DNA from 2 places in the Shewanella sp. SM29 genome. Region 2 is predicted to be linked to the other one. Evidence: predicted binding sites of a transcription regulator. Region 2 holds the regulator's gene; the other holds the start of a gene.
The links. Region 2 encodes FliA, which starts transcription of late flagellar genes. Its sites were predicted from a motif close to CTAAAGNTNNNNNNNNNNNNGCCGATA; they were not measured.
Positions count from the first base shown of each region.

Region 1: L5L77_RS08395 (VC2046/SO_2500 family protein) is a predicted target of FliA. The motif match lies at 17,010-17,036, and genes of this name have one in related genera.

Region 1 is NZ_JAKKRN010000009.1:80,587-99,871, forward strand. Features, by position in the region: gene nth (endonuclease III) at 1-462, opposite strand, end outside; gene L5L77_RS08290 (electron transport complex subunit E) at 655-1,353, opposite strand; gene rsxG (electron transport complex subunit RsxG) at 1,346-1,984, opposite strand; gene rsxD (electron transport complex subunit RsxD) at 2,057-3,106, opposite strand; gene rsxC (electron transport complex subunit RsxC) at 3,133-5,718, opposite strand; gene rsxB (electron transport complex subunit RsxB) at 5,712-6,311, opposite strand; gene rsxA (electron transport complex subunit RsxA) at 6,313-6,891, opposite strand; gene L5L77_RS08320 (GGDEF domain-containing protein) at 7,017-8,921, opposite strand; tRNA gene L5L77_RS08325 (tRNA-Asn) at 9,132-9,207, opposite strand; tRNA gene L5L77_RS08330 (tRNA-Asn) at 9,258-9,333, opposite strand; tRNA gene L5L77_RS08335 (tRNA-Asn) at 9,377-9,452, opposite strand; tRNA gene L5L77_RS08340 (tRNA-Asn) at 9,485-9,560, opposite strand; tRNA gene L5L77_RS08345 (tRNA-Asn) at 9,618-9,693, opposite strand; gene L5L77_RS08350 (hypothetical protein) at 10,304-10,456, shown strand; gene uvrB (excinuclease ABC subunit UvrB) at 10,762-12,768, shown strand; gene rrtA (rhombosortase) at 12,846-13,442, opposite strand; gene queC (7-cyano-7-deazaguanine synthase QueC) at 13,439-14,161, opposite strand; gene queE (7-carboxy-7-deazaguanine synthase QueE) at 14,333-15,001, shown strand; gene L5L77_RS08375 (PLP-dependent cysteine synthase family protein) at 15,100-16,245, opposite strand; tRNA gene L5L77_RS08380 (tRNA-Tyr) at 16,478-16,562, opposite strand; tRNA gene L5L77_RS08385 (tRNA-Tyr) at 16,705-16,789, opposite strand; tRNA gene L5L77_RS08390 (tRNA-Tyr) at 16,861-16,945, opposite strand; gene L5L77_RS08395 (VC2046/SO_2500 family protein) at 17,071-17,559, shown strand; gene L5L77_RS08400 (DUF406 family protein) at 17,752-18,039, shown strand; gene L5L77_RS08405 (putative bifunctional diguanylate cyclase/phosphodiesterase) at 18,285-19,285, shown strand, end outside.
Region 2 is NZ_JAKKRN010000005.1:112,026-125,744, forward strand. Features, by position in the region: gene flhB (flagellar biosynthesis protein FlhB) at 1-1,021, shown strand, start outside; gene flhA (flagellar biosynthesis protein FlhA) at 1,204-3,303, shown strand; gene flhF (flagellar biosynthesis protein FlhF) at 3,315-4,697, shown strand; gene L5L77_RS05185 (MinD/ParA family protein) at 4,702-5,583, shown strand; gene L5L77_RS05190 (RNA polymerase sigma factor FliA) at 5,576-6,289, shown strand; gene cheY (chemotaxis response regulator CheY) at 6,337-6,720, shown strand; gene L5L77_RS05200 (protein phosphatase CheZ) at 6,734-7,471, shown strand; gene L5L77_RS05205 (chemotaxis protein CheA) at 7,487-9,736, shown strand; gene L5L77_RS05210 (chemotaxis response regulator protein-glutamate methylesterase) at 9,757-10,884, shown strand; gene L5L77_RS05215 (membrane anchored protein in chemotaxis locus) at 10,898-11,419, shown strand; gene L5L77_RS05220 (ParA family protein) at 11,491-12,282, shown strand; gene L5L77_RS05225 (chemotaxis protein CheW) at 12,266-13,261, shown strand; gene L5L77_RS05230 (chemotaxis protein CheW) at 13,269-13,719, shown strand, end outside.

The DNA of each region.
Region 1 (19,285 bases), on a different contig from region 2:
CTTGCCGGGCGCGAATTTAGTGCGATTGGCGAGGCGAAAAATATGGGTGTCGACGGCGATGGTTGGCCAACCAAACGCAGTGTTTAGTACCACGTTAGCCGTCTTGCGGCCAACGCCGGGCAGAGACTCTAGGGCTTCGCGGTTTTCTGGTACTTCGCCATTGTACTTTTCAATCAAGATCTCACAGGCTTTGATCACATTGATGGCTTTGTTGTTATATAAGCCTATGGTTTTTATGTATTGCTTTAAACCTTCTACGCCAAGGGCATAAATGCTGTGGGCTGTGTTTGCCACAGGAAAGAGCTTGTCTGTTGCCTTGTTGACACTCACATCTGTTGCTTGGGCCGATAACGTCACAGCCACTAGTAGTTCGAAGGGACTTGAAAAATTGAGTTCGGTTTCAGGTTTGGGATTGTTATCGCGAAGACGAGTGAGGATCTGGATACGTTTTTCTTGATTCATGTACGATTCCTGCGCTGTGGTGGGGTTCAACTCTCAACCGTTCATTATTAATATCCTATTAATGATGATTGATGAGTTTACAACCCACGTTCGCTGATTTTCTTATGCTTTGAGTTTTGCCGCTCATCATGTGCTAGGCACACATTAAACGCGTTAACACGAGCGCCATAATGCCTGTCGTTACTTGAAAGCCTAACCTACCTTAGTGATCCGTGCGCGGGTAACGCTCGGTTCTGCGGCGACTTGAGGTTGGCGTTCTTTGACTTTTTTATCAATCACATTTTTCAATGCGATCAATAATCCCATCACAATAAATGCACCGGGTGGCAGCATAGCAAGGAGAAATGGGGTATCGACTTGCCATAGATGCATGGTTAACGATTTAGCCCATGGGCCGAGCAGTTGATCCGCACCATCAAACAGTGTGCCTTGACCTAAGATTTCCCGCGTTGCGCCCAGCACTGTAAGCACTAAAGTAAAACCAAGGCCCATCATTAGACCATCGAAGGCGGCACTAAACGCATTATTACGCGAGGCAAAGGCTTCGGCGCGGCCGATGATGATGCAGTTCGTCACAATTAATGGCAGGAAGATCCCAAGGGATAAATACAGGCCGTAGGCATAGGCATTGATGAGCAGTTGCACTGTGGTGACTAGCGCGGCGATGATCATCACAAACACAGGAATACGAATTTCTTTGGGTACATAGTCGCGCACCAGTGACACCAAAATGTTAGAGCCAATTAGCACCAGCATAGTGGCTAGACCAAGGCCAAGGGCGTTAGTGATCGTTGCAGTAACCGCGAGTAGCGGACATAAACCTAACAGTTGCACTAGGCCTGGGTTGTTTTTCCACAGTCCTTGCCACGCAATTTCGCGATAATTAGTCATGGTTGGCCTCACAATTTAGCGGCTGGCTGAAAATTTGTGCTTGGTTAGTGCTGAAATACCATACCGCGTTTTTGACTGCTTTAACATAAGCGCGCGGGGTGATGGTTGCACCGGTAAATTGGTCAAAATCACCGCCATCTTTTTTAACTAACCATTGCTTATCATCTGCAGAGCCCAGCACTTTACCAACAAACTGAGTGACCCAATTCGATTTACGTAGTTCAATTTTGTCACCCAGCCCAGGGGTTTCTTGGTGGGACAAGGTACGTACGCCTAAGACTTCACCTTGGATATTAATCCCAACAATTAATTTAATATTACCGCTATAGCCATCGGGTGCGATGGCTTCCATGGCGATAGCGACAGGCTTGCCTGCATGGGTAGCAATATAGGCCGGCATTGGACTATCCGTGCCTAATGCTTCTTTGTTTAATAGCAAGGTACACTGAGCGGTAAGCTCGTTATCATGAATTTCATCAGGGATTAATTGTTGCAATACTCGCATCAATTCCTGTTGTTCTTGCTGCTTAATCTTGTCAAAGGTTTGTTGATTGACCGCGGCGACGAGACCCGTGCAAATCAAGGCAAACAGTGCCAATAAAAAACCATTTTTAATCATCGGATTTTTCAACTCTTTTTCCTTAAGCTCTCGTAACCAGCAGAATGACATTATCTTGTAGCATGACTAGTCCGCCCAATGGCCTTAGCTAGCTGAATGACCATAGGTGCGTGGCCGCACATAGTAGTCAATAAAGGGGGCGCAGAGGTTAGCCAATAACACGGCAAAAGCAAAGGCGTCAGGGTAACCGCCTTTAATGCGGATGATATACACCAACACACCAATTAACGCGCCGAAGATAATGCGACCACGGGGGCTGGTTGCAGCTGTGACGGGATCGGTTGCGATAAAAAATGCCGCTAACATGGTCGCGCCAGAAAACAAATGTAATAGGGGACTGCCTTGGGTATCGGGCGACAGTAAGAAACCGATACTCGATGCAACAAAGAGCCCCAATAACACGCCAGTACTGATGTGCCAACGAATGGCTTTCAGTTTAAGTAACACTAAACCGCCAGCCAGATAAGCTAAATTCACCCAGAACCAACCTACGCCTGTGCTGCCATCAAAAATGGCTTTAGTCAGGCTTTCTGTGGTGGTTAATCCTAGGGATAAATCGGTTTTAAGGGTATCGAGTGGCGTCGCCATTGCGATGCCATCTATCCCTAAACGAAACTGTTCCAAGTTAACGTGGGCGCCAATGTTGAAGATAAGTTGCAAGCTCTCAGCTAGGCTAGGCGAATGCAGCGCAACGGTACTCGGTGCTATCCAAGTGGTCATTTGCACTGGGAATGAGATTAACAGCAATACATACGCCGCCATTGCAGGGTTAAACAGGTTATGGCCTAAACCGCCGTAAAGGTGCTTAACGATAACGATCGCAAAGGCGGTGCCCATCACTATCATCCACCAAGGTGCTAGGGGAGGAATGGCGACACCAATCAAGATTGCGGTCAGCATGGCGCTGTTATCGCTAAGGCTGGCTTTGATATTACGCTTGCGAAGTTTCATCACCGCAGCCTCACAGCTTAGGGCAACAAGAATCGCAAGCAGCACTTGAACAAGCGTGCCCCAGCCAAAAAAGGCGCATTGCACCACAAGGCCCGGCAGTAAACATAAAATCACCCTTTGCATCACAGTTGAGGTTTGCAAATTACGTGTGACATGGGGTGATGAGGCTATTTTAAACGCCATTGTGTTCCCTTTTTATCATTCTGTTCTTAATCATTAGCAACACTTGAATCGCTCGAAGCTTCGGTTTGTTGAGCGAGTGCCGCTTTTTTGGCTTTTGCCTTGGCGATGGTCGCAGCAATCCGTGCTTTTTTAAGCTCATCGCCTGATAAGGCTGCCGTTTCAATGGGTTCTGCAATTTTTTCTGCGGATGGTAAAACGGCTTCGGGTTTAGCTGCGACGGCGTCAAGTGCTGCTATCGACGGCGATGCCACGTTAGCTTTAGTTTGAATGTCGTCAACGGACTCTATTTCAGACTCAGTTTTAGACTCAGCTGCTGATGCCGCAGCTATTTTCTTCGCTTTAGCACGAGTAACAGCGGCGGCCACTTTGGCCTTTTTAATCGCTTCAACGTCGTTAACGTCAGTAGCGGCGGCTTCTGTATCATCATTCACATCTGCTTGAACGCTAGCTGCGGAATCAACTGCTGGAGTCGCGGTCTGAGTTAAATCATTGTCAGCATTTGTCTCAGCTTGCTGCGCGGCTTTTTTCGCTTTAGCACGGGCAACCGCGGCGGCTACTTTGGCTTTCTTAATCGCTTCTGAATCATTAGCGTCACTAACGATAATTTCAGTATTGCTAACTTCAATATCACTAGCGGCGGTTTCTACTTGCTGCGCCGCTTTCTTGGCCTTTGCCCGCGCGACTGCGGCAGCCACTTTGGCCTTTTTATCATCGGCAGCGCTGAGCTCTGATGTGCTGTCAGCCGTTTCAGTCGTTTCAAGCGGCGCGGTATCGGCTTGCTGAGCCGCCTTTTTAGCTTTGGCGCGAGCAATGGCCGCGGCGACTTTGTCCTTCTGAGATAATGGCGCTTCTTGCGCGATTGCATCTGTTGCTAAGAAGGATTCATCACTTGCAGTAACATTCACCACATCGTTTGTATCAGCACCATTGGCATTCACTTGGGCGGCTTTCTTCGCCTTAGCGCGGGCGATGGCTGCTGCAACGGCAGCTTTACCCTTGGGCGCGTCTGTCGTATCAGTGCTTGTTACGTTTGATGATTCTTCATTCGACAACTCTTCAGTTGCTGATTGTGCCGCTGCGGCTTTTTTCGCGGCGATCCGTGCCATGGCTTCAGCGACGGCATTTTTATCCGTGCCAGTCATAGTCGCTTGTCGGCGCTCTGCGGCTTCTTTGGCCTTAGCTTCACGGGCAAGTTTTTCTTCTTCAAGACGCGCTAAACGGGCATCGAAACGCTGTTTAGCGCGCTCCGCTTGCTGCTTTTCATCGGCGGCTTGTTTAAGTGCAGATTTGGCAATGCGGTAATACTCGACTAAGGGAATATCACTCGGGCAGACGTAACTACAACAACCGCATTCAATACAATCCTTTAGATTGTAGCTGGCAGCTTTGTCATATTCTTCGGCCTTGGCGTGCCAAAAGAGTTGCTGTGGCAATAAGAGTGCAGGGCAGGCATTGGCGCATTCGCCGCAGCGGATACAGGCTTTTTCTTCTGGCGTAGTTCCTATTTCTTGGCTGCTTGGCACCAGAATACAGTTAGTACCTTTTAAAATAGGCACTTGGATATTTGCCAATGCATGGCCCATCATAGGCCCGCCAATAATCACCTTTTGTTCAGGCTCTGGCGTGAACTCCGTCGCAGCCAGCACATGCTCAACAGGTGTGCCTATCGGTAACCAGTAGTTCCCCGGTTTACCGACATTTTTGCCCGTCACAGTCACAACACGCTCAATCAGCGGTTTACCTTGGGTAACCGCTTGATGAATCGCAAAGGCAGTGCCGACGTTATGCACGACGATACCAAGTTTGGCGGGAATCGCGCCCGAGGGTACTTCGCGGCCAGTAATGATTTGAATTAACTGCTTTTCACCACCAGAAGGATATTTTGTCGGAATGACCGTTACCCGAATACTATCCGCTGGGAGCCCACATTGGACGACTGCAGCTTGCATGGCTTTGGCCGCTTCTGGCTTATTATCTTCAATGGCGATAACAATGCGTTTTGGCGTTAATAACCGATGAATAATGCCAATACCGGCGAGGATATCTTGGCTGTATTCGCGCATTAATCTGTCATCGGCGCTGATATAAGGTTCGCACTCGACGCCGTTGATGATGACTAAATCAATTTCACTGACCGGATTAAGCTTAATATGAGTTGGAAACGCCGCCCCGCCCATGCCTGCAATGCCAGCAGCACGGATCTTATCGATCATCTGTTGATGGCTTAAGTCATCAAGCTCATTTTGCACCAGCTCACACCAAGTGTCTTTGCCATCGGCTTGGATAACGCAAGTGTTAACTGGCAATGCTGAAGCATGGTTACTTGCCCTTGGCTCAATGGCAACGATAGTGCCTGATGTCGGCGCATGCACAGGTAAATGCCAAATGGAGGTACCTTGAGTTAACGGTGTGCCTTTTAATACGCTATCGCCGATGTTTACCGCAAGTGTGCAGTTTTCACCGACTTGAGGGATGGGCACTAAATACGTAGCTGCTAAGGGCAGTTGGCTAATCGGCGTCGCGTTCGAGAGGAATTTGACTTCGGGTGGATGTATACCACCGGGTGAGCGCCAAAGGGTTCCTTTATCTAATTGATCTAATAAAGTTAACACCGCTTTTCCTCTTCTAACTGTGGGTCTTGGTTCTGAATCTCTTTGATGAGAGTCACTGGGATGGCATTTAAGCGCCAGTTCCAATTTTTAAGATTCTGGGTGACTGGGATCATATCAATACAATCGACGGGACAAGGCTCAACACAGAGATCGCAACCCGTGCAATCGGTTGTCAGCACAGTATGCATAAGCTTACCTGCACCGATAATCGCATCCACGGGGCAGGCTTGAATACACTTAGTGCAGCCAATACATTCGTCTTCACGTATGTAGGCGACCTTTTTCACTTGAGATTGTGCCTCGGCATTCAGCGGCTCGGGCTCGACGCCCATCAGGGTCGCCAGTTTTTCCATGGTGGCAGTGCCGCCGGGAGGGCATTTGTTGACTTTATCACCGTTGGCAATCGCTTCAGCGTAAGGGCGACAGCCAGGGTAACCACATTGACCACATTGGGTTTGTGGCAGAATCGCTTCGAGTTCATCGACAATCGGATTGCCTTCAACCTTAAATTTAACGGCGGCAAAACCGAGTAATAGTCCAAAGACTAATGCCAATAGGGTCAACAATATGACTGCAATTAAAATTCCGGACATCTTACTTAACCAATCCTGTGAATCCCATAAAGGCGAGGGACATAAGACCTGCGGTGATCATCGCTATGGCGCCGCCTTTGAAAGGTAAGGGGACATCTGCGGCTGCTAAACGTTCGCGCATCGCCGAGAAGAGAATTAACACTAATGAGAAGCCTAACGCAGCACCAAAGCCATAGATAGCCGATTGGATAAAATCGTGCTTCTCGTTAACGTTCAATAGGGCAACACCCAACACAGCACAGTTAGTTGTGATCAGCGGCAGGTAAATCCCTAAAGCGCGATGCAGTGCAGCACTGGTTTTTTGCACCACCATTTCAGTAAATTGCACCACAACCGCAATCACTAAAATGAAGCTCATGGTTCGCAGGTAGCTCAGATCAAAGGGCAATAGTAGATACTGGTTGACGAGGTAACTGAGAATAGAGGCTAACGTCAGTACAAAAGTGGTCGCCATAGACATGCCAATAGCGGACTCCAGTTTACTGGAGACCCCCATGAAAGGACACAAACCTAAGAATTTCACTAAAACGAAATTGTTGACCAGTACTGTACTGATCAACAAGAGGAGATATTCAGTCATCTCAATACTTTTCTAAACGGATCTTGGCCGTATTATCGACTTTTCCGTTTGCATAAACAACATATAGAATGCAGGGTTAACCATCTTTACTGTAAATTTTGGCGACGAATTAACCCGTTAAAGTATTAAATTTGATCTGTAATCGCCATGGCTTGGGGCTGTGCTATGTAATAGCCTTGCAATCCATCAACTAAGAGTTTTTCGAGGGTGAGTTTTTCTTCTTGGCGTTCGACGCTGGTCGCAATAACCCGAATGCCTATCCGTCTTGCAACATCCACTATCATACGGACGAAGAACTTATTATTGCTGTCTTCATCAATGTTCGATGTGTAGCTGCCATCAAGCTTTATGTAGTCTGGGCGCACTTCACTGAAGAATTTGAAGGACGTAAAGCTCATGCCAAAACGCTCTATCGACACCCGTGATCCAACGCTATGTATTTCGCGAACGAACTTATAGCTTGCCCCTAAGTTAGACTGCATACCGGACTCATTGATCTCAAATACTAAGCGTGAAGCGATGTATTTTTGCTTGCCTAAAATGTCCTTTAGCCAAGCGAGAAACATATCTTGATGCGCAGAAAATGCGCTGATATTGATGCCAAAGTTACCCGAAATGGTCGGGTTTTCCTTAAGCATTCTTAATGCACTGATCACCACCAGTTTATCTAATTCAGAACTCATACCGTGACGTTCGGCCATAGCGATCACTGTGGTGGTGGGTAAGAACTTGCCTTCGCTATTGTAAAAGCGCGCCAACAACTCACGGTAAACCTCTACATCGGTACGACACGGCTGAATTGGCTGTTGGTAGAATTTTAATGCTTGGCGAGTGACTAAATCATTGATCGCCATTTTCCAGCGATCATCGCCAAACTGCTCGTCACCATTGAGTTTTTCTTGGATATGATAACTATTAGGCCCAAGGGTCTGCGCTATGCTGACTGCGGTATCCGCAATCGTCAGTAAATTAACCGCATCGGTACCTTGGTGATAGGGCACTAAACCGATATGGGCAACAGATTCCGCTTTTGTCATCTGCAAATATTCATCGAGATAAATTTTTAATTGATCTAAAAATTTTGGCGCATCCTTCAGCATGACATCAGGAATAAAGATGGCAAAATCAGCGCTCGATACCCTGAAACATTCTGCATCTGAATACTTACTACAGGCTTTGCGGATACAATTTGCCACCCTTGAAAGATAATCATCCCCCGCAGTTCGCCCTTGTTTTTGATTGATTTGCGCAAGCTCTGTCGCCTTAACCATTGCCATCAGCCCCAATTGAGGAATATCGGGATTGCTTATGGTTTCTAATTTTTGGGTAAAGCGCTGGCGACTACCAAAACCCGTCACTGTGTCTTGATAGGCCGCTTTATGCAGCTTTTCATTCTCTTGATTGAGTTTATCGATTTGGGCTTTAAGTTGAAGACGACACTCTTCAAGGGATATTCCAATGGGGTTGAGCTCACCTGTGAGTTTTGATGATGCGACAGCAGAAAACCCTAACTCAGGTATTTTTGAAATATAATCAGCAGCATAACGTATCGCCGCCCTATGTTTTGACATTAACAGAATAAACACTAACAGCAAGATAAGGTAAGCCACCAGTAACATGACACCGAGCTTTTGAGTATGACTAATCGAAGTTTCAATCGCTTGGTTTGCACTGAGTTTGACTTGTAAACGACCGGTTGCCAATTTTTGTGTATGACTGAGCTCAATAGAAAATAAACGGGCTAAAGGATGAGGATGTTGGCTGTCTAAACGACCTTCTGTATGACTCCGTTGGCCATCTGTATCATCAATATATTGGAAAAATTGGAATGGGTAATTTTCAGAAAGCTTTTTGAAGAGTTCGGCGCCATCACCTTGCCATTGTTGGTAGCGGGTTAAACTGGTTTTAAAGCTATCCAGTTCTTGCTGTTGTTGGATTTGTAATTGGCTATTTTCGCTTTGATAAACCCAAGCAAAAAGACCTAAGAAAATAAGCAGTAAAAAAATTGGATATGATTTTGACATGGCCATAAAAATCCGCTCTATTTTTTTGGGTGAGCTCAAACAGGATAAGTTTAAGTCAAGAATACTTAACTGCAGCTATCTGTGTGATGACACTCATAAATTTTTATTAATAAGCTGATAACAGTGTAACTGCATTTGCTTAAAAACAAAACGGAAAAGAATAGGGTAACTAGAAGCCAGAAGACGCAAAGACACGGGAACAAAACGAAGAATAATTGGCTCCCCTGACTGGACTTGAACCAGTGACATACGGATTAACAGTCCGCCGTTCTACCGACTGAACTACAGGGGAGTAGAGGGTGCGATATTGCTATCGACTTTACAGAAATAACACTTTTTAAATGGCTCCCCTGACTGGACTTGAACCAGTGACATACGGATTAACAGTCCGCCGTTCTACCGACTGAACTACAGGGGAATCTAGATGCGATATTACTATCGACTTTTTAGCTTGCTTAAATTGGCTCCCCTGACTGGACTTGAACCAGTGACATACGGATTAACAGTCCGCCGTTCTACCGACTGAACTACAGGGGAATCATTTTAATGCTTCAGCTTGATAATGTAATTGGCTCCCCTGACTGGACTTGAACCAGTGACATACGGATTAACAGTCCGCCGTTCTACCGACTGAACTACAGGGGAATTGTTTACAACTTATCTTACTGCTTGTTCTAACTCATTTTTATCATGTGCTTAAAGTGGCTCCCCTGACTGGACTTGAACCAGTGACATACGGATTAACAGTCCGCCGTTCTACCGACTGAACTACAGGGGAATCGTTTCACACAATCGTAGCGACTCGTTGAGAACGGAGCGCATAGTAAAACGCTCTGTTGGATGAGTCAACTCGAGTTACTAAAAAAAGTGTAATTATGCTGTTAAGTGCTCATCTAATGTGCATCGTGGTGCAGAATTCGACATTTTTCGTGAAAAACCACTTAACAATTCGCAATATAGCCATAATTGAGTCCATCGTTTTTAAGCGGTGATTCTATGAAATTGAAATCATTCGCTAAATAATCGACACCGTTTTCGGTACTTGGTCGAGTACTTAAGACTCAAACCACTCAAAAAAGGATCTCAGGTGGGGTAATGTGAATTTACTCAGTTCTTTATGCCGATAGAAAACGTGGGTTATCTTTTCGTCGTTAAAGTCCGTTTTTCTGTTTTAACAAGTTTGCTGTTGTTGATGGAGGTGTTAATTGAGGCTTTATCGAATTAGCGTGAGCTGTTTTTCAAATGAAGTGATGCACTTCACTATAAGTTGTGGCACCAGATGCGCTACTACAGCGCGTGTTAATTACAGTTAGTGAAATTGATACAAGTAGCAACATTTATCAAATGTAATTAAATTACTAAATGCCGAGAGACGGTTGTTAAGACACATGACAGCCTCCAATCCCGCGTGGTTTCTAGGTTATTTCGACTTATCAACAAAATCTGTGGATAACCCTGTGAGTTGTCCTGAAAAATGGCCGCCAAAGCCTTGGGGTATGGGCGGCGGACTTAAAATGCACTATTTTGGGGTTCAAAAATAAATTTAAGCATTATCAACTGCATACTAAAAGCAAGTGGTTTTTGTTGAGGGTGAAAACAAGGTTGCAATTTTGTAATCGAACGAAATTGATTTCTTGTGTATTAAATTGGCATTTTTGCTTAGTTTGCGGGTGTTTTGTGAGCAAAAAACGCTGAAAACGCCTTAGTTTAAAAGTTTCATGTTTCTTTCTTTAAATTGTCATCTTGCGGTTTTAGATCGTATTGATATGACGACAGGAAGGATAACTGTGGAGCTTAGTCGGTGACTTGATTAGAATGGGGCGACTCACTAAAAGGATATGTGCGCGTGTCAGAATCTGTTTTTCAGCTTGAATCGCAATTCGCCCCCGCAGGCGACCAACCTACAGCGATTGCCAAATTAGTCGATGGACTCGAAGCGGGTCTGGCCAGCCAAACCTTACTCGGGGTGACGGGCTCAGGTAAAACCTTCACGATTGCCAATGTGATCCAAAAGTTAGGTCGGCCCACGATTATCATGGCGCCTAATAAAACCTTGGCGGCGCAGCTTTATGGCGAGATGAAAGAGTTCTTTCCCCATAATGCGGTCGAGTATTTCGTTTCTTACTACGATTACTACCAGCCCGAAGCCTATGTACCTGCGTCAAATACCTTTATCGAAAAGGACGCTTCGGTTAATGCTCACATTGAGCAGATGCGTTTATCCGCCACTAAGGCGCTGTTAGAGCGTAAAGATGTGGTGCTGATTGCTTCGGTGTCGGCCATTTATGGCTTGGGCGATCCCGATTCCTATTTAAAAATGTTGCTGCATCTACGCCAAGGCGATGTGATGGGGCAGCGTGACATCTTAATTCGTCTCAGTGAATTGCAGTACAAGCGCAATGATATTGAGCTACAACGTGGTACTTATCGTGTGCGCGGTGAAGTGATTGATATTTTCCCCGCCGATTCTGAGCGTAATGCCATTCGAGTCGAGTTGTTCGACGATGAGATTGAACGTTTAAGTGAGTTTGACCCGTTAACGGGCCATATTATTAAACGTATCGCCCGTACGACGGTTTATCCTAAGACTCACTATGTCACGCCGCGGGAAAAAATCATTGCTGCCACTGAGTTTATTAAAGAAGAACTGCGTGAGCGTAAGCAATATCTACTCGATAACAACAAGTTAATTGAAGCCCAGCGTATCCATGAGCGGGTGCAATACGATGTGGAAATGATGGTGGAGTTGGGTTATTGCTCTGGCATCGAAAACTACTCGCGCTATTTGTCTGGCCGCGCACCGGGGGAAGGGCCACCAACCTTGCTCGACTATTTGCCTGCCGACGGCTTATTAATTATCGATGAATCCCATGTGACTGTGCCGCAAATCGGCGCTATGTACAAAGGTGACCGTTCCCGTAAAACCACACTTGTGGAATATGGTTTCCGCTTACCGTCCGCCTTGGATAACCGGCCGCTCAAGTTTGAAGAGTTTGAGCAATTGATGCCGCAAACTATCTATGTGTCGGCAACACCGAGTGCCTACGAGCTGGAAAAGAGCGAAGGCGAGATTGCTGAGCAGGTCGTGCGGCCAACGGGATTACTCGATCCTGAATTAGAAGTGCGTCCTGTTGGGACTCAAGTGGACGATTTATTGTCTGAAATCGCTAAGCGCGTCGCTGTTAACGAGCGGGTGTTAGTGACGACGCTGACCAAGCGCATGTCAGAGGATTTGACCGAATACCTCGACGAACATGGCGTAAAAGTGCGTTATCTGCATTCGGACATTGACACTGTCGAACGGGTTGAGATCATCCGCGATCTGCGTTTAGGTAAGTTTGATGTGTTGGTTGGGATCAACTTATTGCGCGAAGGCTTAGATATGCCTGAAGTGTCATTGGTGTGTATTTTAGATGCCGATAAAGAGGGCTTCTTGCGCTCTGAACGCTCGCTCATCCAAACAATTGGCCGCGCGGCGCGTAACGTCAATGGTAAAGTGATTCTCTATGCCGATCGCATCACCAATTCGATGGAGAAAGCGATAGGTGAAACTGACCGACGTCGTGAACGTCAGCGGGCGCACAACTTAAAACACGGTATCACGCCTAAGGGCGTCGTTAAACGGATCACCGATGTGATGGATGTGGATGATGGCCGCGACAGTAAAGCTGTGTATGGCAAAGTGGCTGAGCCTAAGTCCCATTACCATAAAGCCGATGCGGCAGAGTTGAGCCATCAAATCGATCAGCTTGAGAAGAAGATGCATGCACATGCGCGCAACTTAGAGTTTGAACAAGCGGCGGCAATGCGTGATGAAGTCAAGCACCTGCGGGACCTGTTAATCAAAGCCTAGATTTATTCTTGCGCTCTGCATTAAAAAAAGCCGTCCAGCAATCATGCTGCGACGGCTTTTTAATATCTTGACTTGGGTTAAGCTGGGACTTTTGATGGGCTCATTTTTAGCTTGATAAACACCGCTAAAGCGCAAATCAACCCGCAGATTAAGCCGACCAAATGCGCCTCAGTTGCTACGCGCGCACCTATCATGGCGGTGACATCACTGCTGGCACCATAAAGCTGTTCGTAACCGACCTTGATGATAACGCCAACGAGCAGCAGATAGCCTGAGCGCAGCTTACGGACAATATCCTGCACTGCGCCGTAGGCGAACAAGCCATGCAACATACCGCTTAAGCCGACATAACCGAGCAATTGCGGATAGCCTAAATACAAGCCTATACCTTCAAGTAAACATAACACGAAAAATAGTGCACTTAAGCCTTTGAGATGATAATGAAAATGGTGCAAAAATAGCACCACCCACAGCCCTGCAAGGTTCATCAATAGATGCCATTGATTCGTGTGCAGTAAATTTCCTGTGATTAATCGCCACCATTCACCCTCACTAATTGCACTGCGGCGATAGGCGAGTAGGTTATCGACAGTGGGGCTTGCTAAGCCTGCTGCATACAAACCCGCACAGATCAGACTCACCATCAGCGCGACCCAATAGGGACTGCGTGTCATGCTTTAGGCTCGCTGGCGTCAAGCTCAGCCATGATCGCTGCTTTATTCTGTAGATAGTCATCTAATCCACGTTTGCGAAGATGACAGGCAGGGCAATCACCACAGCCATCGCCAATCACGCCGTTATAGCAGGTGAGAGTATGGTGGCGAACCAGATCAAGTTGCCGATATTTATCCGCCAGTGCCCAGGTTTGTGCCTTATTGAGCCACATTAAAGGCGTGATGATTTTTAGTTGCTTATCCATGCCTTGAACTAAGGCGGATTCCATCGCTTTGACAAAATCGTTACGACAATCAGGGTAGCCTGAAAAATCGGTTTCACACACGCCTGTGATAATCGCCTGCGCCCCTAATTGATAGGCATAAATACCTGCAAGCGTTAAAAATAAAATATTACGGCCGGGCACGAAGGTATTGGGTAAGCCATTTTCCATCAACTCGTGTGAAACGGGTATCGCATCACGGGTGAGGGCTGAAATAGCTAACTCATTGAGTAAGGTGACATCCATGACTTTATGACTGGTGATCTTCAAGCGTTTTGCTAAGGATTTGGCAACTTCAATTTCTTCGCGGTGGCGTTGACCGTAGTCAAAAGTGATCCCATGTACTTCATCGTACTGGGTTAGGGCTTGAATAAGGCAAGTTGTTGAGTCTTGTCCGCCACTGAATACTACCACTGCTTTGGACGCGACTGTTTTTGACACTAAGCTCGTTGACATAAAGGATTTCACTTCACCGTAGAACAGGTATAAATAGGGCGTTAGTGTAACTCAGGCCATAGGGCTTGCAAACTCTGACTATAGGGCCGAAATAGGCTTTCTCGGCGCAAAGACTTGCAGCTCAAGCTAAAATCCACTATAAATGCCGCCCCAGAAAAGTGGAACGTCAGTATGAATTACCCTGTCAACGAAGTATTTGAAACCATTCAAGGTGAAGGTGTCTTTACCGGAGTGCCCGCCATATTTGTCCGCCTACAAGGTTGTCCCGTGGGATGTGCTTGGTGCGATACGAAACAGACATGGGATGTGCTTGAAGCCAATAAGGTGTCGCCAGAGCAAGTGATTACCGTAGACGGCACCATTGGTCGCTGGGCTGATCATTCGGCGCAAAGTCTTATCGCTGCCTTTCACGCTAAAGGTTTTACTGCGCGGCATATCGTGATCACCGGCGGTGAGCCTTGTATGTACGATTTACGCGAATTAACCGAGACCTTGCACAGTCAAGGCTTTGCGACTCAAATCGAAACCAGTGGCACCTTCGAAATCAACTGTGCTGATGACACTTGGGTGACAGTATCACCCAAGGTGAACATGAAAGGGGGCTATCAGGTATTAGCACAGGCGCTGAACCGTGCCAATGAGATTAAGCATCCTATCGCCACTGAAAATCACATCGATGAACTTGATGAGTTACTGCAAGACATCGATATTTCAGCGAAAACGATTTGCCTGCAGCCGATTAGTCAAAAGCCTAGAGCGACAGAACTGGCGATGAAAGTGTGTATCGCCCGTAATTGGCGCTTATCGATCCAGACCCATAAGTATTTGAATATTGATTAATGCTAATCTGCAAAGCATAAAAAACGCCTCACAGTTGTGGGGCGTTTTTTATGGTGGATGTTTTGTGGATTCTAAACCTAACGACTTAATACAGTTGCTTAATCAAGCTCACTTAACTGGCCGAAATGATTAAATGCTGCAAGTTGGCGCTGATAGGGCGCAATATCGCCGATGTTAGCTGTAATCCAATCTGTATCGTAATAAGTATCAAGGTAACGCTCACCTGAGTCACAAATGAGGGTCACTATTGAGCCTTGCTCTCCACGCGCTTGCATTTGTACTGCAAGTTGCAATGCGCCGTACAGGTTGGTTCCTGTGGATGCGCCGGTTTTACGGCCAATCAATTGTTCTAACCAATGAATCGTCGCCACTGATGCGGCGTCGGGAATTTGCAGCATAGTATCGACAACTCCAGGAATAAACGATGGCTCGACTCTCGGTCGACCTATGCCTTCAATCTTACTGCCATTGCAACAGGTTAAGCTGGCATCGCCGCTCTGATAGAAATCAAAAAAAACGGAGTTTTGCGGGTCGACCACGCAAAGTTGTGTTGCCAACCTCTGATAGCGAATGTAGCGGCCTATGGTCGCCGATGTGCCGCCAGTGCCTGGGCTCATCACTATCCACCGCGGGATAGTGTGTGGCTCGCGCTCCATCTGATTGAAAATCGAGTTAGCGATATTGTTATTACCGCGCCAGTCGGTTGCACGCTCGGCGTAGGTGAATTGATCCATATAATGGCCGCCAAGCTCTGTGGCAAGGCGCGCCGATTCTGCGTAAATCTCACTGGAATGATCGACAAAATGACATTGACCGCCATAGAAAGTGATCTGCTCAATCTTCTTTTTAGCTGTGCTTTTGGGCATTACGGCAATAAAAGGTAAACCGAGTAAGCGGGCAAAGTAGGCTTCAGAAATCGCCGTACTGCCCGATGAGGATTCGATAATTGGCGTGCCTTGCTTAATCCAGCCGTTACACAGGGCATAGAGGAAGAGTGAGCGGGCGAGGCGATGCTTCAAACTCCCTGTCGGGTGGGTACTTTCATCTTTAAGATAAATATCTATGCCATCGAGCATAGGTAATTCAAGCTTAATCAAGTGGGTATCGGCGCTGCGCTGAAAATCCGCTTCAATCTTGCCTATCGCGTGGGCTTCCCATGTTGGGCAGAGTCTGTGAGCGCTGTGAGAATCCACTGGTGGTTGAATCGTGTTAGAAATCATAGTAGTCACATCGAAAGAGATCATTTTCAGAGCATATCACAGGGACGGGCAAAGCGGTTTTATTGGATGAGCTTGAAGTCATTCGCTTAAAGTAGAGCACGACGTAATTGAAATCAAAAACAAATGTCGTTAACCAAGAGGTTTACTTAACATAGAAATACTAAGAATTTAATCAGATTTAAGCTGGAACAGTCAGATTAAGTTGGAACAGACTAAGCGGAAGTGGAACAAGAAGGATATGCGAGAGTGAAAGAAATGGTGGAGGGAGAAGGATTCGAACCTTCGAAGGCTGAGCCGTCAGATTTACAGTCTGATCCCTTTGGCCACTCGGGAACCCCTCCACAAACTTTCATTTTAGCTTTACAACTAACTTTTAAAATTGTCTTTCAAAACATCATCAATAACGGACTTGTTTATCAAGACAAAACTAAACATTGGCCATGTTTAGTCTTTGAAAATGATTATCTGCGTTAGAGATAAAGATGGTGGAGGGAGAAGGATTCGAACCTTCGAAGGCTGAGCCGTCAGATTTACAGTCTGATCCCTTTGGCCACTCGGGAACCCCTCCACGAATACCTTTAACGCTTTTGTAAAACTCTACATCATTTTCGAACAACACGATAAAACTTGCAGTGCAAATGGTGGAGGGAGAAGGATTCGAACCTTCGAAGGCTGAGCCGTCAGATTTACAGTCTGATCCCTTTGGCCACTCGGGAACCCCTCCTCAATTGCGGCCGCCATAGTAGTCAGAAACCTTTTCCATGTAAATACCCAATTTAAAAATATTCCTAAAGTTATGTATCAAATGGTCGATTAACTAACAACGAATTGTTTTGACGATGTTTTTTTATGCAAATTGATGTTCCTTTAGTCAACGAAGCCCAAATTGGCACCCGCTTAAACGCGGCGATAGAAAACGACAGACGGGGTGAATTCGCCCTGTTGCTGTCGTTACTGTCGGTTGACGCTCGGGATATGGCACAATTCCAATGGCAAAATGAACTTGATATGGCGCAAAAATTACAACGTCAGTTCGAATTGCCACCGCAGCAAAGTTTAATGGCGGATTTATCGTCTGCTGAGCCTGTGGTTGATAACAGCAGTATTTTTATGTCTCAAGGTCCACGTGCGTTTCAATTACAACAAGCATTGCGACCGGAAGCCTTAGTCATCCGTGGCGGCGAGCCAGTCGCAATGGCAGAAGCGTTAAGTAACTGTGACCATGTCACTCAGCTGAGACAAAGGGGCCAATTAACCGCACCCAAAGTCGAGATCATGCACTTTGCTGATCAATTGGCAATCCAACGTAATCTTGTGCCTTTGCTCGCCTCAGCCTAAGGCAGTCTTCCCGCAAGTGATCTTCAATACCCATCGGGTCAATCTGATCCATTTCTATAAATAAGCGTGAGCTAAAGCCAGTTATCTTGAAGCTTAATTACCTATAATTCGTATTAACCTATCGAGTTAAAATTTACCGAGCATATTTTAGTGATGCCGTTAATCAGTCGCTCTATACATTAAGGAATACAGATGAAAGGCATAATAGAAGCACAGAGCCCGACAGTGAATGACACTTGCACCGATTGCGGCAGCTTTGTCGATATCGGCGCCGTTATTGATGAACACGATACGTTATTGACGTTAAATTTTGTTGGCGATAGCGCTCAAGCGGATGCCGAAAGCATGGCAACACGCGCTCAAACTCGATTTGCTGAAGTGCAAACTGAATTTGTGACTAAGACTGAAGGCGTCGACTTACTGCTGACTTTCAATGTCAGCGCGGAAAAAATGATTTTTCAATTGGAAAACGGCCTGTAATTTTTAGAGCAGCACTTTAGTTTTTAGTTGGTTATGGATATCACGGAAATCGCGCCAATTGCCTAAAAATGCTGCTATTGTTAACCAAATTGTAATAAATTGTGCCACATGTTGCTGTGCTTACAACAGTTAGTGTAATCTGCCTCCAAATAAGAATAATTCAATCAGCTTAATTCTAAATTTCAAGGTAAGTTTGCTAACAGCAAAGACCTTTAGCCCAACACGAAGTTTTGTAGGGAACCAGCGTGAAGCGACGTCAGCATCAGCATTTATTGGAGTCTTTGGTACAGTCAACTGCAAAACAGCAGGGCGATTTCACAAAGACAGCAGAATTAACCACAGAGTTGTTGTGCCAGAATTTAGCGGTTTCTTTGGTATCAGTGTGGACTTTTTCATCTGATCAACAAACCCAATCACTCGTCGCACAATTTGGTTCTATGATGTTGCAAGACATTCATAGACCTAAGTTATTACAAGATTGTCCCCGGTATGTACACGAGCTCAAAACTCTGCGCCATATCGATGCAGGCAATGCCCTGACCGATCCACGTTTAAGTGAATTGGCTGAGTGCTATTTTATCCCGCGGCAAATCAACTCGAGTCTCGACATCGCCATTCGCATCAATGGTCATCTCGAAGGTGTGCTCTGCATCGAGCGGGCACAATTGACTCCCCACTGGCATGACAGTGAAATTCACCTCGCGTGCCAGATGGCTGACCAATTAGCCCTGACCTTAGCGACAAAACACAGCTACGATAAAGAAGAAAGCTTGAGTTTATTTCGCTGTGCCACTGAACAATCGCGACAAATCAGTATGTTAATTAATCTGCATACTGAAAAAGTCGAGTATGTGAATCAGGCGCACAGTGAAATCACCGGCATGCCCCGTGAGCAGATTATCGGCGCGAATATTCGTGAGTTGGCTTTTTTCAAGCAGCATGCCCAATTAGCCGAGCAAACCCTAGCGCAAATCTTTAGGGGCGAAATTGCCAAAGGCGAAGTGCAGTTTAGTCGTGCCGATGGCAGTCATTATTGGCTGACATACGTGCTGAGTCAGTTCATTACCGATCGCGGCAATCATTATGCCTTGGTCTCGTGTGAAGAAAATACCGACGAGCATAACTATAAGTCAGAGCTTGAACGGCTTGCTTGGCGTTGTGGATTAACGGGACTACATAACCGTACTCATTTTAATCGAGTCCTTGAACGTACCACGAAGGGACTGTTGTTATTAGTTGATTTAGT
Region 2 (13,719 bases):
GGTATTAATTTCGGCAGCATGTGGGTTTTATATGCTAGGCCCAAGTTTGGCCATTAGCCTAACTCGGGTGTTTGAAATTGTATTTACCATGGATAGGGCGCAAATTTTTGATACGAATGAAATGTTCAAAGTGTGGGGCGTTGTTGCGAGTGAAATAGCCTGGCCCATGGCTAAAATTATGCTACTGATTGTGGTTGTTGCGTTTATCGGTAACGTCTCTCTTGGAGGGATCAATTTTTCGACCCAAGCTATGATGCCAAAAGCCAGTAAAATGAGTCCCCTTGCTGGTTTTAAACGCATGTTTGGCGTACAGGCTCTGGTTGAACTCACCAAAGGCATTGCAAAATTTTCGGTAGTAGCGTTTTCTGCTTATTTTTTATTAAGCTTCTATTTCAATGACATCATGTTGCTGTCTAGCGACCATCTTCCAGGTAATGTTTACCATGCATTAGATTTGTTGGTTTGGATGTTTATCCTGTTATGTTCCTCGATTTTGTTTATTGTCGTCATCGATGTGCCGTTCCAAATTTGGAATCACAACAAGCAACTTAAGATGACCAAACAAGAAGTAAAAGATGAATATAAAGATACTGAGGGTAAACCTGAGGTGAAAGGGCATATACGGCAGATGCAACGTGAACTAGCACAAAGGCGTATGATGGCTGAAGTGCCAAATGCCGATGTGATTGTCGTTAACCCTGAGCATTTTGCTGTTGCGATTAAATACGATGTGCAGCGCTCTGCGGCTCCCTTTGTGATAGCGAAAGGTGTTGATGATGTGGCTTTTAAAATACGTGAGATTGCCCGCGCGCACAATATTGCGATTGTCTCGGCCCCACCACTTGCAAGGGCTATTTATCATACGACTAAGTTAGACCAGCAGATCCCTGAAGGTTTGTTTACTGCTGTCGCACAGATTTTGGCTTATGTATTCCAGCTGCGCCAATATCAAAAAGGACGCGGTCGTAAACCTATTCCTGTCCCACTCAATCAACCTATACCAGATGAATTGAAATATTGAACCACTAGTCTCAGATGGTAGTCATTGGTAAAGCTGATGATGTCGAGTTCATTTGTTTTTTATGGTTAATTTTATGTATATCAATCAGTCACAGTGCATATTTTTCCTTCATTAATGGCTTTAATCTTGTTGGCGCGTTTTTTGCTTTATGCTATTACACGTCAAAGTTTAGGTTATAGCGAATGGATGTTAAAGCGACTCTTGGTCAAGTAAAACAAATTAGGCTCAGCACTTTTAAAGGCATTGGCACGCCGGTGGTTGTGCTTGCTGCATTGGCCATGATTGTTTTACCTATCCCTCCATTTCTATTAGACATACTCTTTTCATTCAACATTGCGTTAGCTCTCATCGTATTACTGGTGGCTATTTATACTGATAGACCCTTAGATTTTGCTGCCTTCCCAACTGTGTTACTGGTGGCGACGTTATTACGTCTTGCGCTCAACGTTGCCTCTACTCGTGTGGTTTTACTTGAGGGTCATAATGGCGGTGATGCAGCGGGTAAGGTGATTGAAGCCTTCGGTTCTGTGGTGATCGGTGGTAACTATGCCGTTGGTCTAGTGGTCTTTATCATTTTGATTATCATCAACTTTGCGGTAGTTACTAAAGGTGCAGGTCGTATCGCAGAAGTTAGCGCCCGCTTTACCTTGGATGCTATGCCTGGTAAGCAAATGGCAATCGATGCTGACTTAAATGCTGGAACCTTAAATCAAGACCAAGCGAGAATACGCCGTGCCGAAGTGACCCGTGAAGCCGATTTCTATGGTGCGATGGACGGTGCGTCCAAATTCGTTAAAGGGGATGCGATTGCCGGTATCATGATCTTAGTGATCAACATCGTAGGTGGTTTCATCATAGGGATTGTGCAGCATGGCTTAAGTTTCTCTGAAGCGGTTGAAATTTATACCTTACTGACTATCGGTGATGGTTTAGTGGCGCAGATCCCTGGTCTATTATTGTCAATCGCCGCGGCCTTGATGGTGACTCGTCAAAACGAGTCGGGTGATATGGGCCAAATGATGATGAGTCAGATGTTTGACAGTCATAAGTCATTGGGTATCGCCGCCGGAGTCCTGTTTGTAATGGGTATTGTTCCTGGTATGCCGCACATGGCGTTTTTAAGCTTTGCCTTTATGACTGCTGGTGCAGCTTATTTTGTTTATAAACGAAATGAAAACCTACGCCTTAAAGCGCTAGAACAAGTTAAATCGGGTCCAATAGAAAGACAAGATAAAGAGCCTAAAGAGCTGGGTTGGGACGATGTACATCATGTTGATACTATTGGTCTTGAGGTCGGATATCGTTTGATCCCTCTGGTAGACAAGGGCCAAGGTGGCGAGTTACTAAGCCGCATTAAAGGCGTACGTAAAAAGTTGTCTCAGGAATTAGGCTTCTTAGTGCCTGCGGTGCATATTCGCGATAACTTAGATTTATCGCCTAATGCGTATCGCATTTCATTAATGGGCGTCGTCGTCGGAGAGGCAGATATTCGTCATGATTGCGAATTGGCGATCAACCCTGGCCAAGTCTATGGCAAACTTGATGGTATCGAAACGCGCGATCCCGCCTTTGGTCTGGAAGCTGTATGGATCGCCCCTGAGTTACGTGAGCACGCACAAACATTAGGTTATACCGTCGTCGATGCCGCCACTGTTGTTGCAACTCATATTAGTCAATTACTCACAAATAATGCCGCTAAGTTGTTAGGTTACGAAGAAGTGCAACAACTGATGGATATGCTTGCGAAACACTCACCTAAGCTGGTTGATGGCTTTATTCCAGATATCATGCCACTAGGACATGTCGTAAAAGTGATGCAGAACCTATTAAATGAAGGGGTTTCAGTTAGAGACTTGCGTACTATAGTGCAAACTTTGTTAGAATATGGCACTAAGAGTAATGACACTGAAGTCTTGACTGCCGCTGTGCGTATCGCTTTGAAGCGTATGATAGTTCAGGAAATTTCAGGCCCAGAGCTCGAAATCCCCGTCATTACTTTGGCGCCAGAGTTGGAACAGATGTTGCATCAGTCAATGCAAGCAACCGGTGGTGATGGTCCAAATATTGAACCCGGTCTTGCAGAACGCATGCAGCAGTCCCTTGCCGATGCGGCTCAAAAGCAAGAAATGGTCGGACAACCCGCCATATTGTTGACGTCAGGTATGTTACGCGCGACGCTGTCACGCTTTGTTAAACATACTATTCCTAATCTCAGAGTCATTTCATATCAAGAAATACCTGATGAGAAGCAAATACGTATCGTATCTGCAGTTGGCCAGTAGAGGACGCATAAGTGAAGATTAAACGATTTTTTGCCAAAGACATGCGCGCCGCACTGGCCCAAGTGAAAGAAACACTCGGCTCAGATGCCGTCATTATGTCAAATAAAAAAGTGAACGGTGGCATCGAAATTGTCGCTGCCGTTGACTATGACGAACCTAAAGCGAAAACTGCAGCCACTGCGCCAGCACCGACCTTTATGGACGTGAGCGACGATCTCGTGTCCCTGGGTGCTAAACAGCCAGTTCGTGTAGAAACTCGCGCTAAGCCAGCCGCACCTGCAGACTCATTACAAGCCTTACTTGAGAAGCAGCAAAGCCGTTTGAATCAACAAATGTCACATCAGCAAGTTGATGCCGAGTTACCTGCATGGGCTAAGGGCTTACAAGCCCCTACTGCTGTGAAACCAGAACGTCGTGAAGCGCCTTCCTCGTTTGATAAAAAGCCACAAACATCACAGAAACAAAGTGCTGATATTGAGGCTATGCGTGATGAATTAGCATCACTGCGTAATTTACTGACACATCAAGTATCCTCCTTGATGACGGAACATAAAAAACGCATCGATCCTGTCGGTGCTATGCTCGAAGCCAAATTACTTGAGGCTGAATTCTCCCCTGCGGTTGCGAATAAATTAGCCGCGCTGAGTCAGCATTATACGCCGGCTGAATTAGTCAGAGCATTACCACAAAGTCTTGCTAATATGCTTGACAATCAGGGTGATGACATTGTGAAACAGGGCGGGGTGGTTGCATTAGTTGGCCCTACTGGCGTTGGTAAAACAACGTCATTAGCTAAACTTGCTGCCCGTTTTGCGGCACATCATGGTGCTGAACATGTTGCTTTAATTACCACAGATCATTATCGCATCGGAGCCTATGAGCAATTAGCAACTTATGGCAAAATAATGGGCTGCCCAGTAAAGCAAGCTCATGATCTAAATGAATTAGAGCAAATTCTCTATCAGTTTAGGAATCGCAAGCTAGTATTGATAGATACGGCTGGCATGGGACAGCGAGATATGCGCCTTTACCAGCAACTTGATAATTTAACTGCAAATAGCAGGATACCTATCCGCAGTTATCTGGTACTGTCTGCGACAGGGCAGCGCCGTGTGCTGCAAGATGCAGTCAATCATTTTAAACGCATTCCCCTATCTGGTGTCGTTCTCACAAAACTCGATGAATCTGTGTCGTTAGCAGGGGCATTAAGTGTGTTGATCCAAAACGGATTACCATTAAGTTATATTACTGACGGACAAAGAGTTCCTGAAGATATGAAAGTTGCGGATACCCTAGATTTAGCCCAGCAGGCACTCGCAGCGTTAGATAGTACAGAACAACAATCATTACAAGACACAGCGTGGTCAGATAATATGGCCTGTGCATTTGAGTAGATTTATGACCCTGGATCAAGCAAGTGGTTTACGTATGATGAATCAACCCTATAACGAAAAAGTGAAAGTAATCGCGGTCACTGGTGGCAAAGGAGGCGTGGGTAAAACCAGCGTTTCTATTAATACTGCTGTGGCATTAGCCGAAAAAGGCAAGCGTGTCTTGGTACTTGACGCTGACCTTGGCTTAGCAAACGTCGACGTCATGCTGGGTATTCGTGCCGAGCGTAACCTCTCTCATGTTCTCTCTGGTGATGCAGAGCTTGACGATATTATCGTTCGTGGTCCAAAGGGGATAGGCATAGTACCAGCCACCTCAGGAACACAGGGGATGGTGGAATTAAGCCCGGCGCAACATGCTGGATTAATCCGTGCATTTAGTGAGATGCGGACTCAGTTTGATATTCTAGTCGTAGATACAGCGGCTGGGATCTCAGATATGGTGCTCAGTTTCTCACGTGCTTCGCAGGATGTGCTAGTCGTTGTTTGTGATGAACCCACTTCGATTACCGATGCCTACGCCCTGATTAAAATTCTCAGCCGTGAGCATGGCGTGTTCCGTTTTAAAATAGTTGCCAATATGGTGCGTAGTTTACGCGAAGGTATGGAATTATTTGCTAAACTCAGTAAAGTGACCGACAGATTTTTAGATGTTGCACTTGAATTAGTCGCCACGATTCCATTTGACGAAAACTTACGTAAATCAGTTCGTAAACAAAAATTGGTGGTTGAAGCTTATCCTAAATCACCAGCGGCGATTGCGTATCAAGGATTGGCAAATAAAATTTTGAGCTGGCCTGTGCCGCAGCAACCTGGTGGGCATTTGGAGTTTTTCGTTGAGCGTTTAGTACAACGACCAGATTTTCAAGAGGAAAAAACGAGTGAATAAAGCCGCTGCGTATACTTGTTTAGACAATAAATCGTCGATCGTTGAACAGTATGCTCCGTTGGTTAAAAGAATTGCGCATCATTTACTCGCCAGACTACCTGCATCTGTGCAGTTAGATGATTTACTCCAAGCTGGGATGATGGGGTTACTAGAAGCATCATCCAAGTTTGATGGTGGCAAGGGTGCGAAATTTGAAACCTTCGCCGGCATACGCATACGTGGAGCCATGTTAGATGAAATTCGTCGTGGCGACTGGGTCCCTCGTTCCGTTCATCGTAACAATCGTAAGGTTGCACACGCTATTGATGAGTTAGAGCAAGAACTGGGTCGTGATGCACGCGACACAGAAATTGCAGAAAAACTTGATATGACGCTCGATGAGTACCATCATATTCTTAACGATGTTTCTGTCGGAAAAATCATAGGGATAGAAGATTTAGGCGTATCTCAGGATATACTTACAGTGAGTGATCGGTCCGATGATGATTCATTTGAAGCATTAGCTGAGAACCAATTTCATTCTGCTCTGGTTGAGGCAATTAAATTATTGCCTGAAAGAGATGCATTAGTGTTATCCCTGTACTACGATGAAGCATTGAATTTAAAAGAGATTGGCGCCATTCTTGAAGTCAGTGAATCGCGGGTTAGCCAGATATTAAGTCAGGCAATGTTGCGATTGAAAGCTAAACTCAAGCACTGGACATAAGTATAATTATTAATCGAGCACAGAATGTCAGCTCACCGGAGGAAACCTTGGACAAGAATATGAAGATTCTCATTGTTGACGATTTTTCGACAATGAGGCGTATCATCAAGAACTTGTTGCGAGACTTGGGGTTTAATAACACCCAAGAAGCAGACGATGGCTCAACAGCCCTGCCGATGTTGCAAAAGGGGGATTTTGATTTTGTTGTTACAGATTGGAATATGCCTGGTATGCAAGGAATCGATCTGTTAAAAGCAATTCGCGCTGATGATTCGCTAAAGCATTTACCCGTATTAATGGTAACTGCTGAAGCAAAACGTGAACAGATTATTGCTGCCGCTCAAGCGGGAGTGAATGGTTATGTGGTTAAGCCTTTTACCGCTGCAACGCTGAAAGAGAAGTTAGATAAAATATTCGAACGACTCGCTTGAGCAAGGATGAGCTATGAAGTCACAAACATCAGGGCTCATCACGCTCGAGCAAGCTCAGCATTTAGTTGAATTATTAAGTGCAGGTGAGCAAAGTCAGGCTGATGATTTATTTCGGGAGCTTGCTGCTCCACTGCAACGAGAATTATTCGAAGAAGTAGGTAAATTAACTCGGCAACTTCATAGTGCGCTGATGGATTTTCAAGTTGATAATCGTCTTGCTGAATTAGCCAATACAGAGATCCCCGATGCCAAGCAACGTTTAAATTACGTTATTGACATGACCGAACAAGCTGCAAATAAAACCATGGATGCGGTTGAAGAATGTTTACCTTTGGCCAATGCCGTGACCGTAAATATTCAAAATGTCATGCCATCTTGGGACAGATTAATGCGACGCGAGATAGCGCTGACTGAATTTAAGGGCCTTTGTCGCGATGTACAAGACCTTATGTCTCGTAGTGCAAATGACTCGACTCGATTACGTGAATTGCTTAATCAAATTTTGATGGCGCAAGATTTTCAAGACTTAACAGGACAAATAATACGTCGTGTTATTGATCTAGTAATGGAAGTAGAAAGTAATCTGGTTTCTATGCTGACGGTATTTGGTGAGCAACCTATGATTGAAAGTCAGATTGCTCAGAAAAATAATATTGAAGCAGAAGGCCCGATAATGAATGCCGAGCTTCGTCAAGATGTGGTAACGGGTCAAGACGAAGTGGATGATCTTCTATCGAGTCTGGGTTTCTAACTGGGAGTCAATTTGATGGCCTTTGATGTAGATGAAGAGATACTCCAGGACTTTTTAATCGAAGCCGGTGAAATTTTAGAGCTTCTGCAAGAGCAACTCGTTGCGCTTGAAAATAATCCTGATGATACTAACTTGCTGAACGCCATTTTCCGAGGTTTTCATACCGTTAAAGGTGGTGCTGGCTTTCTTAGCTTAACTCCCATGGTGGATGTTTGTCATGAGGCTGAGAATACCTTCGATTTATTGCGCACAGGCAAGCGTAGCGTTAACGCAGAGTTGATGGATATTATTTTGCAGGCTGTTGATGCAATTAATACCATGTTTGCGCAAACCCAGCAGGGCGAGCAACAAGATCCCGCCGATTCAGGTTTGTTAGCGAGACTTAAAATGCTCAGTTCAGGTGCGCCTTTGCCATCTGAAGTCGCTTCTGCCAAGGTTGTAGAGCCAGAACCTGTTGTTGAAGTCATTATTGATACTCCTACCCTTCAAGAAATCCCTGCTGACATAAGTGATAACTCATCTTCCATTGAAAATACGTCTTCAAGTATCGATGATATCAATGATGCTGAATTTGAAGCTTTATTGGATGCGCTTCATGGTTCAGGAAAGGGACCTGCGGTCGCTGCTACCACATTTGTATCTGAGCCTGTTACTGTCAAGCCTGCTGCACCAATTAAAACACCTTCAACATCAGGTGATGACATCACTGATGATGAGTTCGAGGCGTTACTGGATGAACTTCATGGCTCAGGTAAATTTAAAGCTGAGGCTGAAGTGCCTGTTAAGCCTAAGGTTGTGGCAACACCTGCGCCTCAACCGATTGTAGATGCTGATGAAATTACCGATGATGAGTTTGAGCGATTACTCGATGAACTCCATGGGAAAGGCGGAGCACCTGCGAAAGCTGAAGTAAAAGCGCCTACGCCCCCTGTTTCGACTGTAGCACCTACTGCTGCACCACATGCTCCTGCGCCAGTAAAAGCCGCAGTACCAGCTCCTGCCCCAGTCGTTGCTGCAAAACCTAAGGTGGAAATTGCGGTTGTCGATAAAGCACCTGCTAAGGCTAGCTCTGCGAATGTGCCTCAGGGTGAAACAACGGTACGTGTAGATACTGCACGACTCGACCAGATCATGAATATGGTGGGTGAGTTAGTGTTAGTGCGTAATCGATTGGTGAGCTTAGGCATCAGCCGTGATGATGAGGAGATGTCGAAAGCTCTCGCGAACTTAGATCTCGTTACTGCCGATTTGCAAGGCGCTGTGATGAAAACCCGTATGCAACCGATCAAGAAAGTGTTTGGTCGTTTCCCTCGGGTGGTACGTGATCTTGCTCGTACACTAAACAAAGAAATTGATTTGATCATGGTCGGTGAAGAAACTGACTTAGATAAAAACCTCGTTGAAGCGCTTGCCGATCCGCTCGTCCACTTAGTGCGTAACTCTGTGGACCATGGTATCGAGATGCCAAACGAGCGTGAAGCTAGTGGTAAGCCAAGAACGGGAACTATTACCTTATCAGCAAGTCAGGAAGGCGACCATATACTGCTGAAAATCGAAGACGATGGCGCAGGCATGGATCCTGAAAAACTCAAAAAAATCGCCATAAATCGTGGTGTGCTCGATGAAGATTCTGCTTCGCGGATGACAGACAGCGAAGCCTATAATTTGATTTTTGCACCAGGTTTTTCAACTAAAGTTGAGATTTCAGATATTTCAGGCCGTGGTGTTGGGATGGACGTGGTAAAAACTCGTATCACCCAGCTGAATGGCACTGTACATATTGATTCCATGAAAGGTAAGGGAACGATACTTGAGATTAAAGTACCGTTAACACTGGCGATTATGCCTACCTTAATGGTCGATGTCGCTAAACAAGTGTTTGCATTACCTCTATCTAGCGTGAATGAGATTTTCCATCTCGATCTTACAAAAACCAATATAGTTGATGGGCAACTGACTGTCATAGTACGTAATAAGGCCGTACCTTTGTTCTATTTGGAACACTGGCTACATAGAAACAAAACGACTTTTAAACATGGCGATAAAAAGCATGGTCATGTGGTTATCGTGCAATTAGGCATGATGCAAATTGGTTTTGTAGTGGATGCCTTAATAGGACAAGAAGAGGTCGTTATTAAACCTCTTGGCGCTATGTTACATGGCACACCTGGGATGGCTGGTGCGACAATTACATCGGATGGTGGTATTGCACTGATCTTAGATGTTCCTGGATTGCTAAAGCATTATGCGAAAAGTAAGAATTAGTTTCCAAGCTAAGGAATGGAATGGCCATTAAAGTATTAGTCGTTGATGACTCAAGTTTTTTCAGACGACGTGTTAGTGAAATAGTCAATCAAGATCCTGAACTGGAAGTGATCGCGACGGCCTCAAATGGGGCCGAAGCGGTGAAGTTGGCTGCTGAGCTTAATCCCCAAGTTATCACTATGGATATTGAGATGCCTGTCATGGATGGTATTACTGCTGTTCGTGAAATCATGGCTAAGTGTCCGACTCCGATCTTGATGTTTTCTTCTTTAACCCATGATGGCGCTAAAGCAACGTTAGACGCTTTAGATGCTGGTGCATTAGATTTTCTACCTAAACGTTTTGAAGATATTGCGACCAACAAAGATGATGCCATTTTATTGTTGCAACAAAGAGTTAAGGCATTGGGACGACGCAGAATGTTTCGTCCGATTGCACGTCCTGTGGTTGTGCCAACAACTAGCGTGCGTCCAACAGGTAGCGTTTTAGGTTCAACCAGTATATCGGCTCATACGCCTGTCGCAGCTCCTGCTAGAACCTCAACGGCAACGACGATTCGTGCAAGTGGTAAACAGTATAAATTATTGCTGATCGGTACATCTACTGGTGGTCCGGTTGCGCTGCAAAAAATACTCACGCAGTTTCCGGCAAACTATCCGCATCCTATTTTATTAATCCAGCATATGCCTGCTGCCTTTACCCCTGCATTTGCGAGTCGTTTAAATGGCTTATGTAAGATTGATGTAAAAGAGGCCGCTAATGGCGATCTTCTTAAACCTGGTTGTGCATATTTAGCGCCGGGTGGTATGCAAATGATGGTTGAACGTACTGGAGCAAGTGGCCGATTAAAAGTTATCGCAGGCAGTGCTGATATGAATTATAAGCCCTGTGTGGATATCACCTTTGCTTCTGCTTCTAAAGCCTTTAGTGGTGATGTGCTTGCTGTTGTATTAACTGGCATGGGGGCGGATGGCAGAGAAGGCGCACGTATGTTGAAAGCTGTAGGCGCTACCATTTGGGCGCAAGATGAAGCCAGTTGTGTGGTTTATGGTATGCCACAAGCCGTTGCGAGTGCCGGGATTGCCACCCAGTCGATAGCCTTAGACAACATGGCCGAATGTATTTTAAAAGAGTCTGTTCGTGTCTAAAAATCAATATCCGATGAGCACAAATAGTGTGCTCATCATCTTGTTGATGGGCATAGCCATTTTGGTTCTTGGTGCCTTAAGCCTAGATTACAAGCGTAAGAATAGTTTACTGCAGGCGGATGTAAAACGTTTGGAATCGACTCAGGTGCTGTTAATGGTACCTGACGAACAGGCTGAAGCCATTGCAACTTGGTTAGCGTCTCATCCCGATCAGACTAAAGCAATGTTGCAATTAGCGGCTCCTGGTGAGCAGAAGGCTGTAGCGATTGGTCCTGAGCCGGTACAAAATAGCATTCCGCCTTTGCTGGGCGAACCAGATACTGAAATAGATACGGCGAAGGAAAAAACTAATCTGGAATCCTCTATTCCTAAACAGCTTCAAGCGCCAGAAAAAGAGGTTAAAGCTGTTTCTCAGACAATTGCAACCCAAAATGCAGAGATGCTGCCCGTGGTGATATCTGAGAATGCCGATGGTGTCAAAGTGATTAGTTTGCCCAATGGCGGCATTCGAGTCACGACCAGAAAAGAGCAGTAATTTTTAGAATTTGTGAACTCACAATTTTCTAGTTCATTAGCGTATTAACCAGTATAGATAGGGGTCACTTCTTGAAAGTCTGGACCATAGCGAATCAAAAAGGTGGCGTAGGTAAAACCACGACGGTAGCGAGTTTAGCGGGAACTTTAGCTAAGCGTGGTAAGCGTGTTCTTATGATAGATACCGATCCACATGCTTCGTTAGGTTATTACTTAGGTATTGATTCTGAAGAGGTTCCAGGCTCGTTGTTTGATGTTTTTCTTGCCCATAAAAACCTTTCTAAGGAACTCGTTTTATCCCATGTAGTGCCAACCTTAGTCGATGGTTTGGATTTATTGCCTGCAACTATGGCATTGGCTACCTTAGACAGAGCCTTAGGTCATCAAGAAGGAATGGGATTAGTACTACGTAATTTATTAGCACTGGTTGCTGATGATTATGATGTTGCTATCGTTGATTGCCCACCCGTACTCGGGGTATTAATGGTCAATGCGCTTGCGGCAAGTCAGCATATCATTATTCCTGTGCAGACGGAGTTTCTTGCCATTAAAGGGCTAGAGCGGATGATTAAAACGATGGAGTTAATGGGGCGATCTAAGAAGACGCGCTACAGTTACACTGTTGTGCCAACCATGTACGATAAACGCACCAAAGCATCACCTGCGGCTTTGCAAGTTCTTGGTGCCGAATACAGTGATACTTTGTGGAAAGACGTTATTCCAGTAGACACTAAGTTTAGAGATGCCAGTTTGGCACATTTACCAGCATCGCATTATGCGAGTGGTTGCCGCGGCGTTAAAGCCTATGAAAGATTATTAGATTTCTTATTAGTTGGGGAGTTTGGCCATGTCAAAATCGGTTGATGAAACTGTTTTTGATTTTTTCGCATTATTGCTGCAGGAAGACGACAGTCCAAACCAGATTGTTTCCCCTCAAAGCATTGTAAAAGCAGACTCAAATCAAAATGTTGCCGTTAATCAAACGGAGGCAGCATTGCTCGATGCGGCAATTTTGGCTGAAAATGGTCGCACTGCCGCACCGCAGAATGTAGAGAAGGCCATAACGCCTATTGCGCAGTTGCAGCCAAAAGCGGCGCCAAGACAACATGAGTTTGTTGCTCCGGTAAGCCAGGTTGTAGCTCAAGTGAATAAGCAAGCGTTAGAGAAATTACTCGCGCCAGTACTAAAGACTGCAAGGTTAGAACCGATACCACCTTCAGTAGAGATAGCGCCACCTATTGATGTTCAACCTGTTGTGGTGGAAGTACCACAAGCTCAGCCTGTTGTTAATGAAACCGTTGTTGATGAAATCGTTGAGCCAGTGGTTGTGCCAGAAACACAAGTCGGCATTACGCCTCCTAGTGTGACAAAAGATTTGCAAGAAGTGCTCGATGATGAGTTTCAGGTACTATTCTTTAAAGTAGCAGGGCTGACATTGGCTGTGCCTTTGGTGAGTTTAGGTGGAATAGTAAAAGTTGAGCGGATAAACCACATCTTTGGTCGACCCGCATGGTTTCTTGGTGTACAGACGCATAGGGAGGAACAATTGAACATTGTCGACACTTGTGCGTGGGTTATGCCAGAAAAATACACAGATAAACTGGCGCAATCGGTAAATTATCAATATCTTGTATTATTAGAAGGCAGTAACTGGGGATTGACTTGTGAGTCCTTGGTCAATGCGGTAAAAATTAATAAATCGCAAGTCAACTGGCGTAGTCAAGCGGGTAAACGCCCTTGGTTAGCGGGTGTAGTGAAAGAACAGATGTGTGGCATTTTGCACGTACAAGCCTTAGTTGAAATGCTTAATGCGGGTTTAGGTTGTCAGGACTCAATTGGTTGAGGTAAACATGAAAGATACAAGAAATGTAGCAGCAGTCGCTGCAAGTAAAGATGATGCAGTATTACAATGGGTTACCTTTAAGTTGGACCATGAAACTTACGGTATAAACGTAATGCAAGTGCAGGAAGTGCTGCGTTATACTGAAATTGCCCCCGTACCTGGTGCCCCCTATTATGTTCTAGGCATCATTAACTTGCGTGGTAATGTTGTCACTGTAATTGATACCCGCTCACGTTTTGGATTGCAGTCTGCTGAAGTTGATGATTCAACCCGAATCGTTATCATCGAAGCTGAAAAGCAGGTCATTGGTATCTTAGTTGATAGTGTTGCAGAAGTGGTTTATTTGCGCCGCTCTGAAATTGACAATGCGCCAAATGTTGGAACGGAAGAGAGTGCTAAGTTTATTCAAGGCGTGAGCAATCGCGACAATGAATTACTTATCTTAGTTGATCTCGACA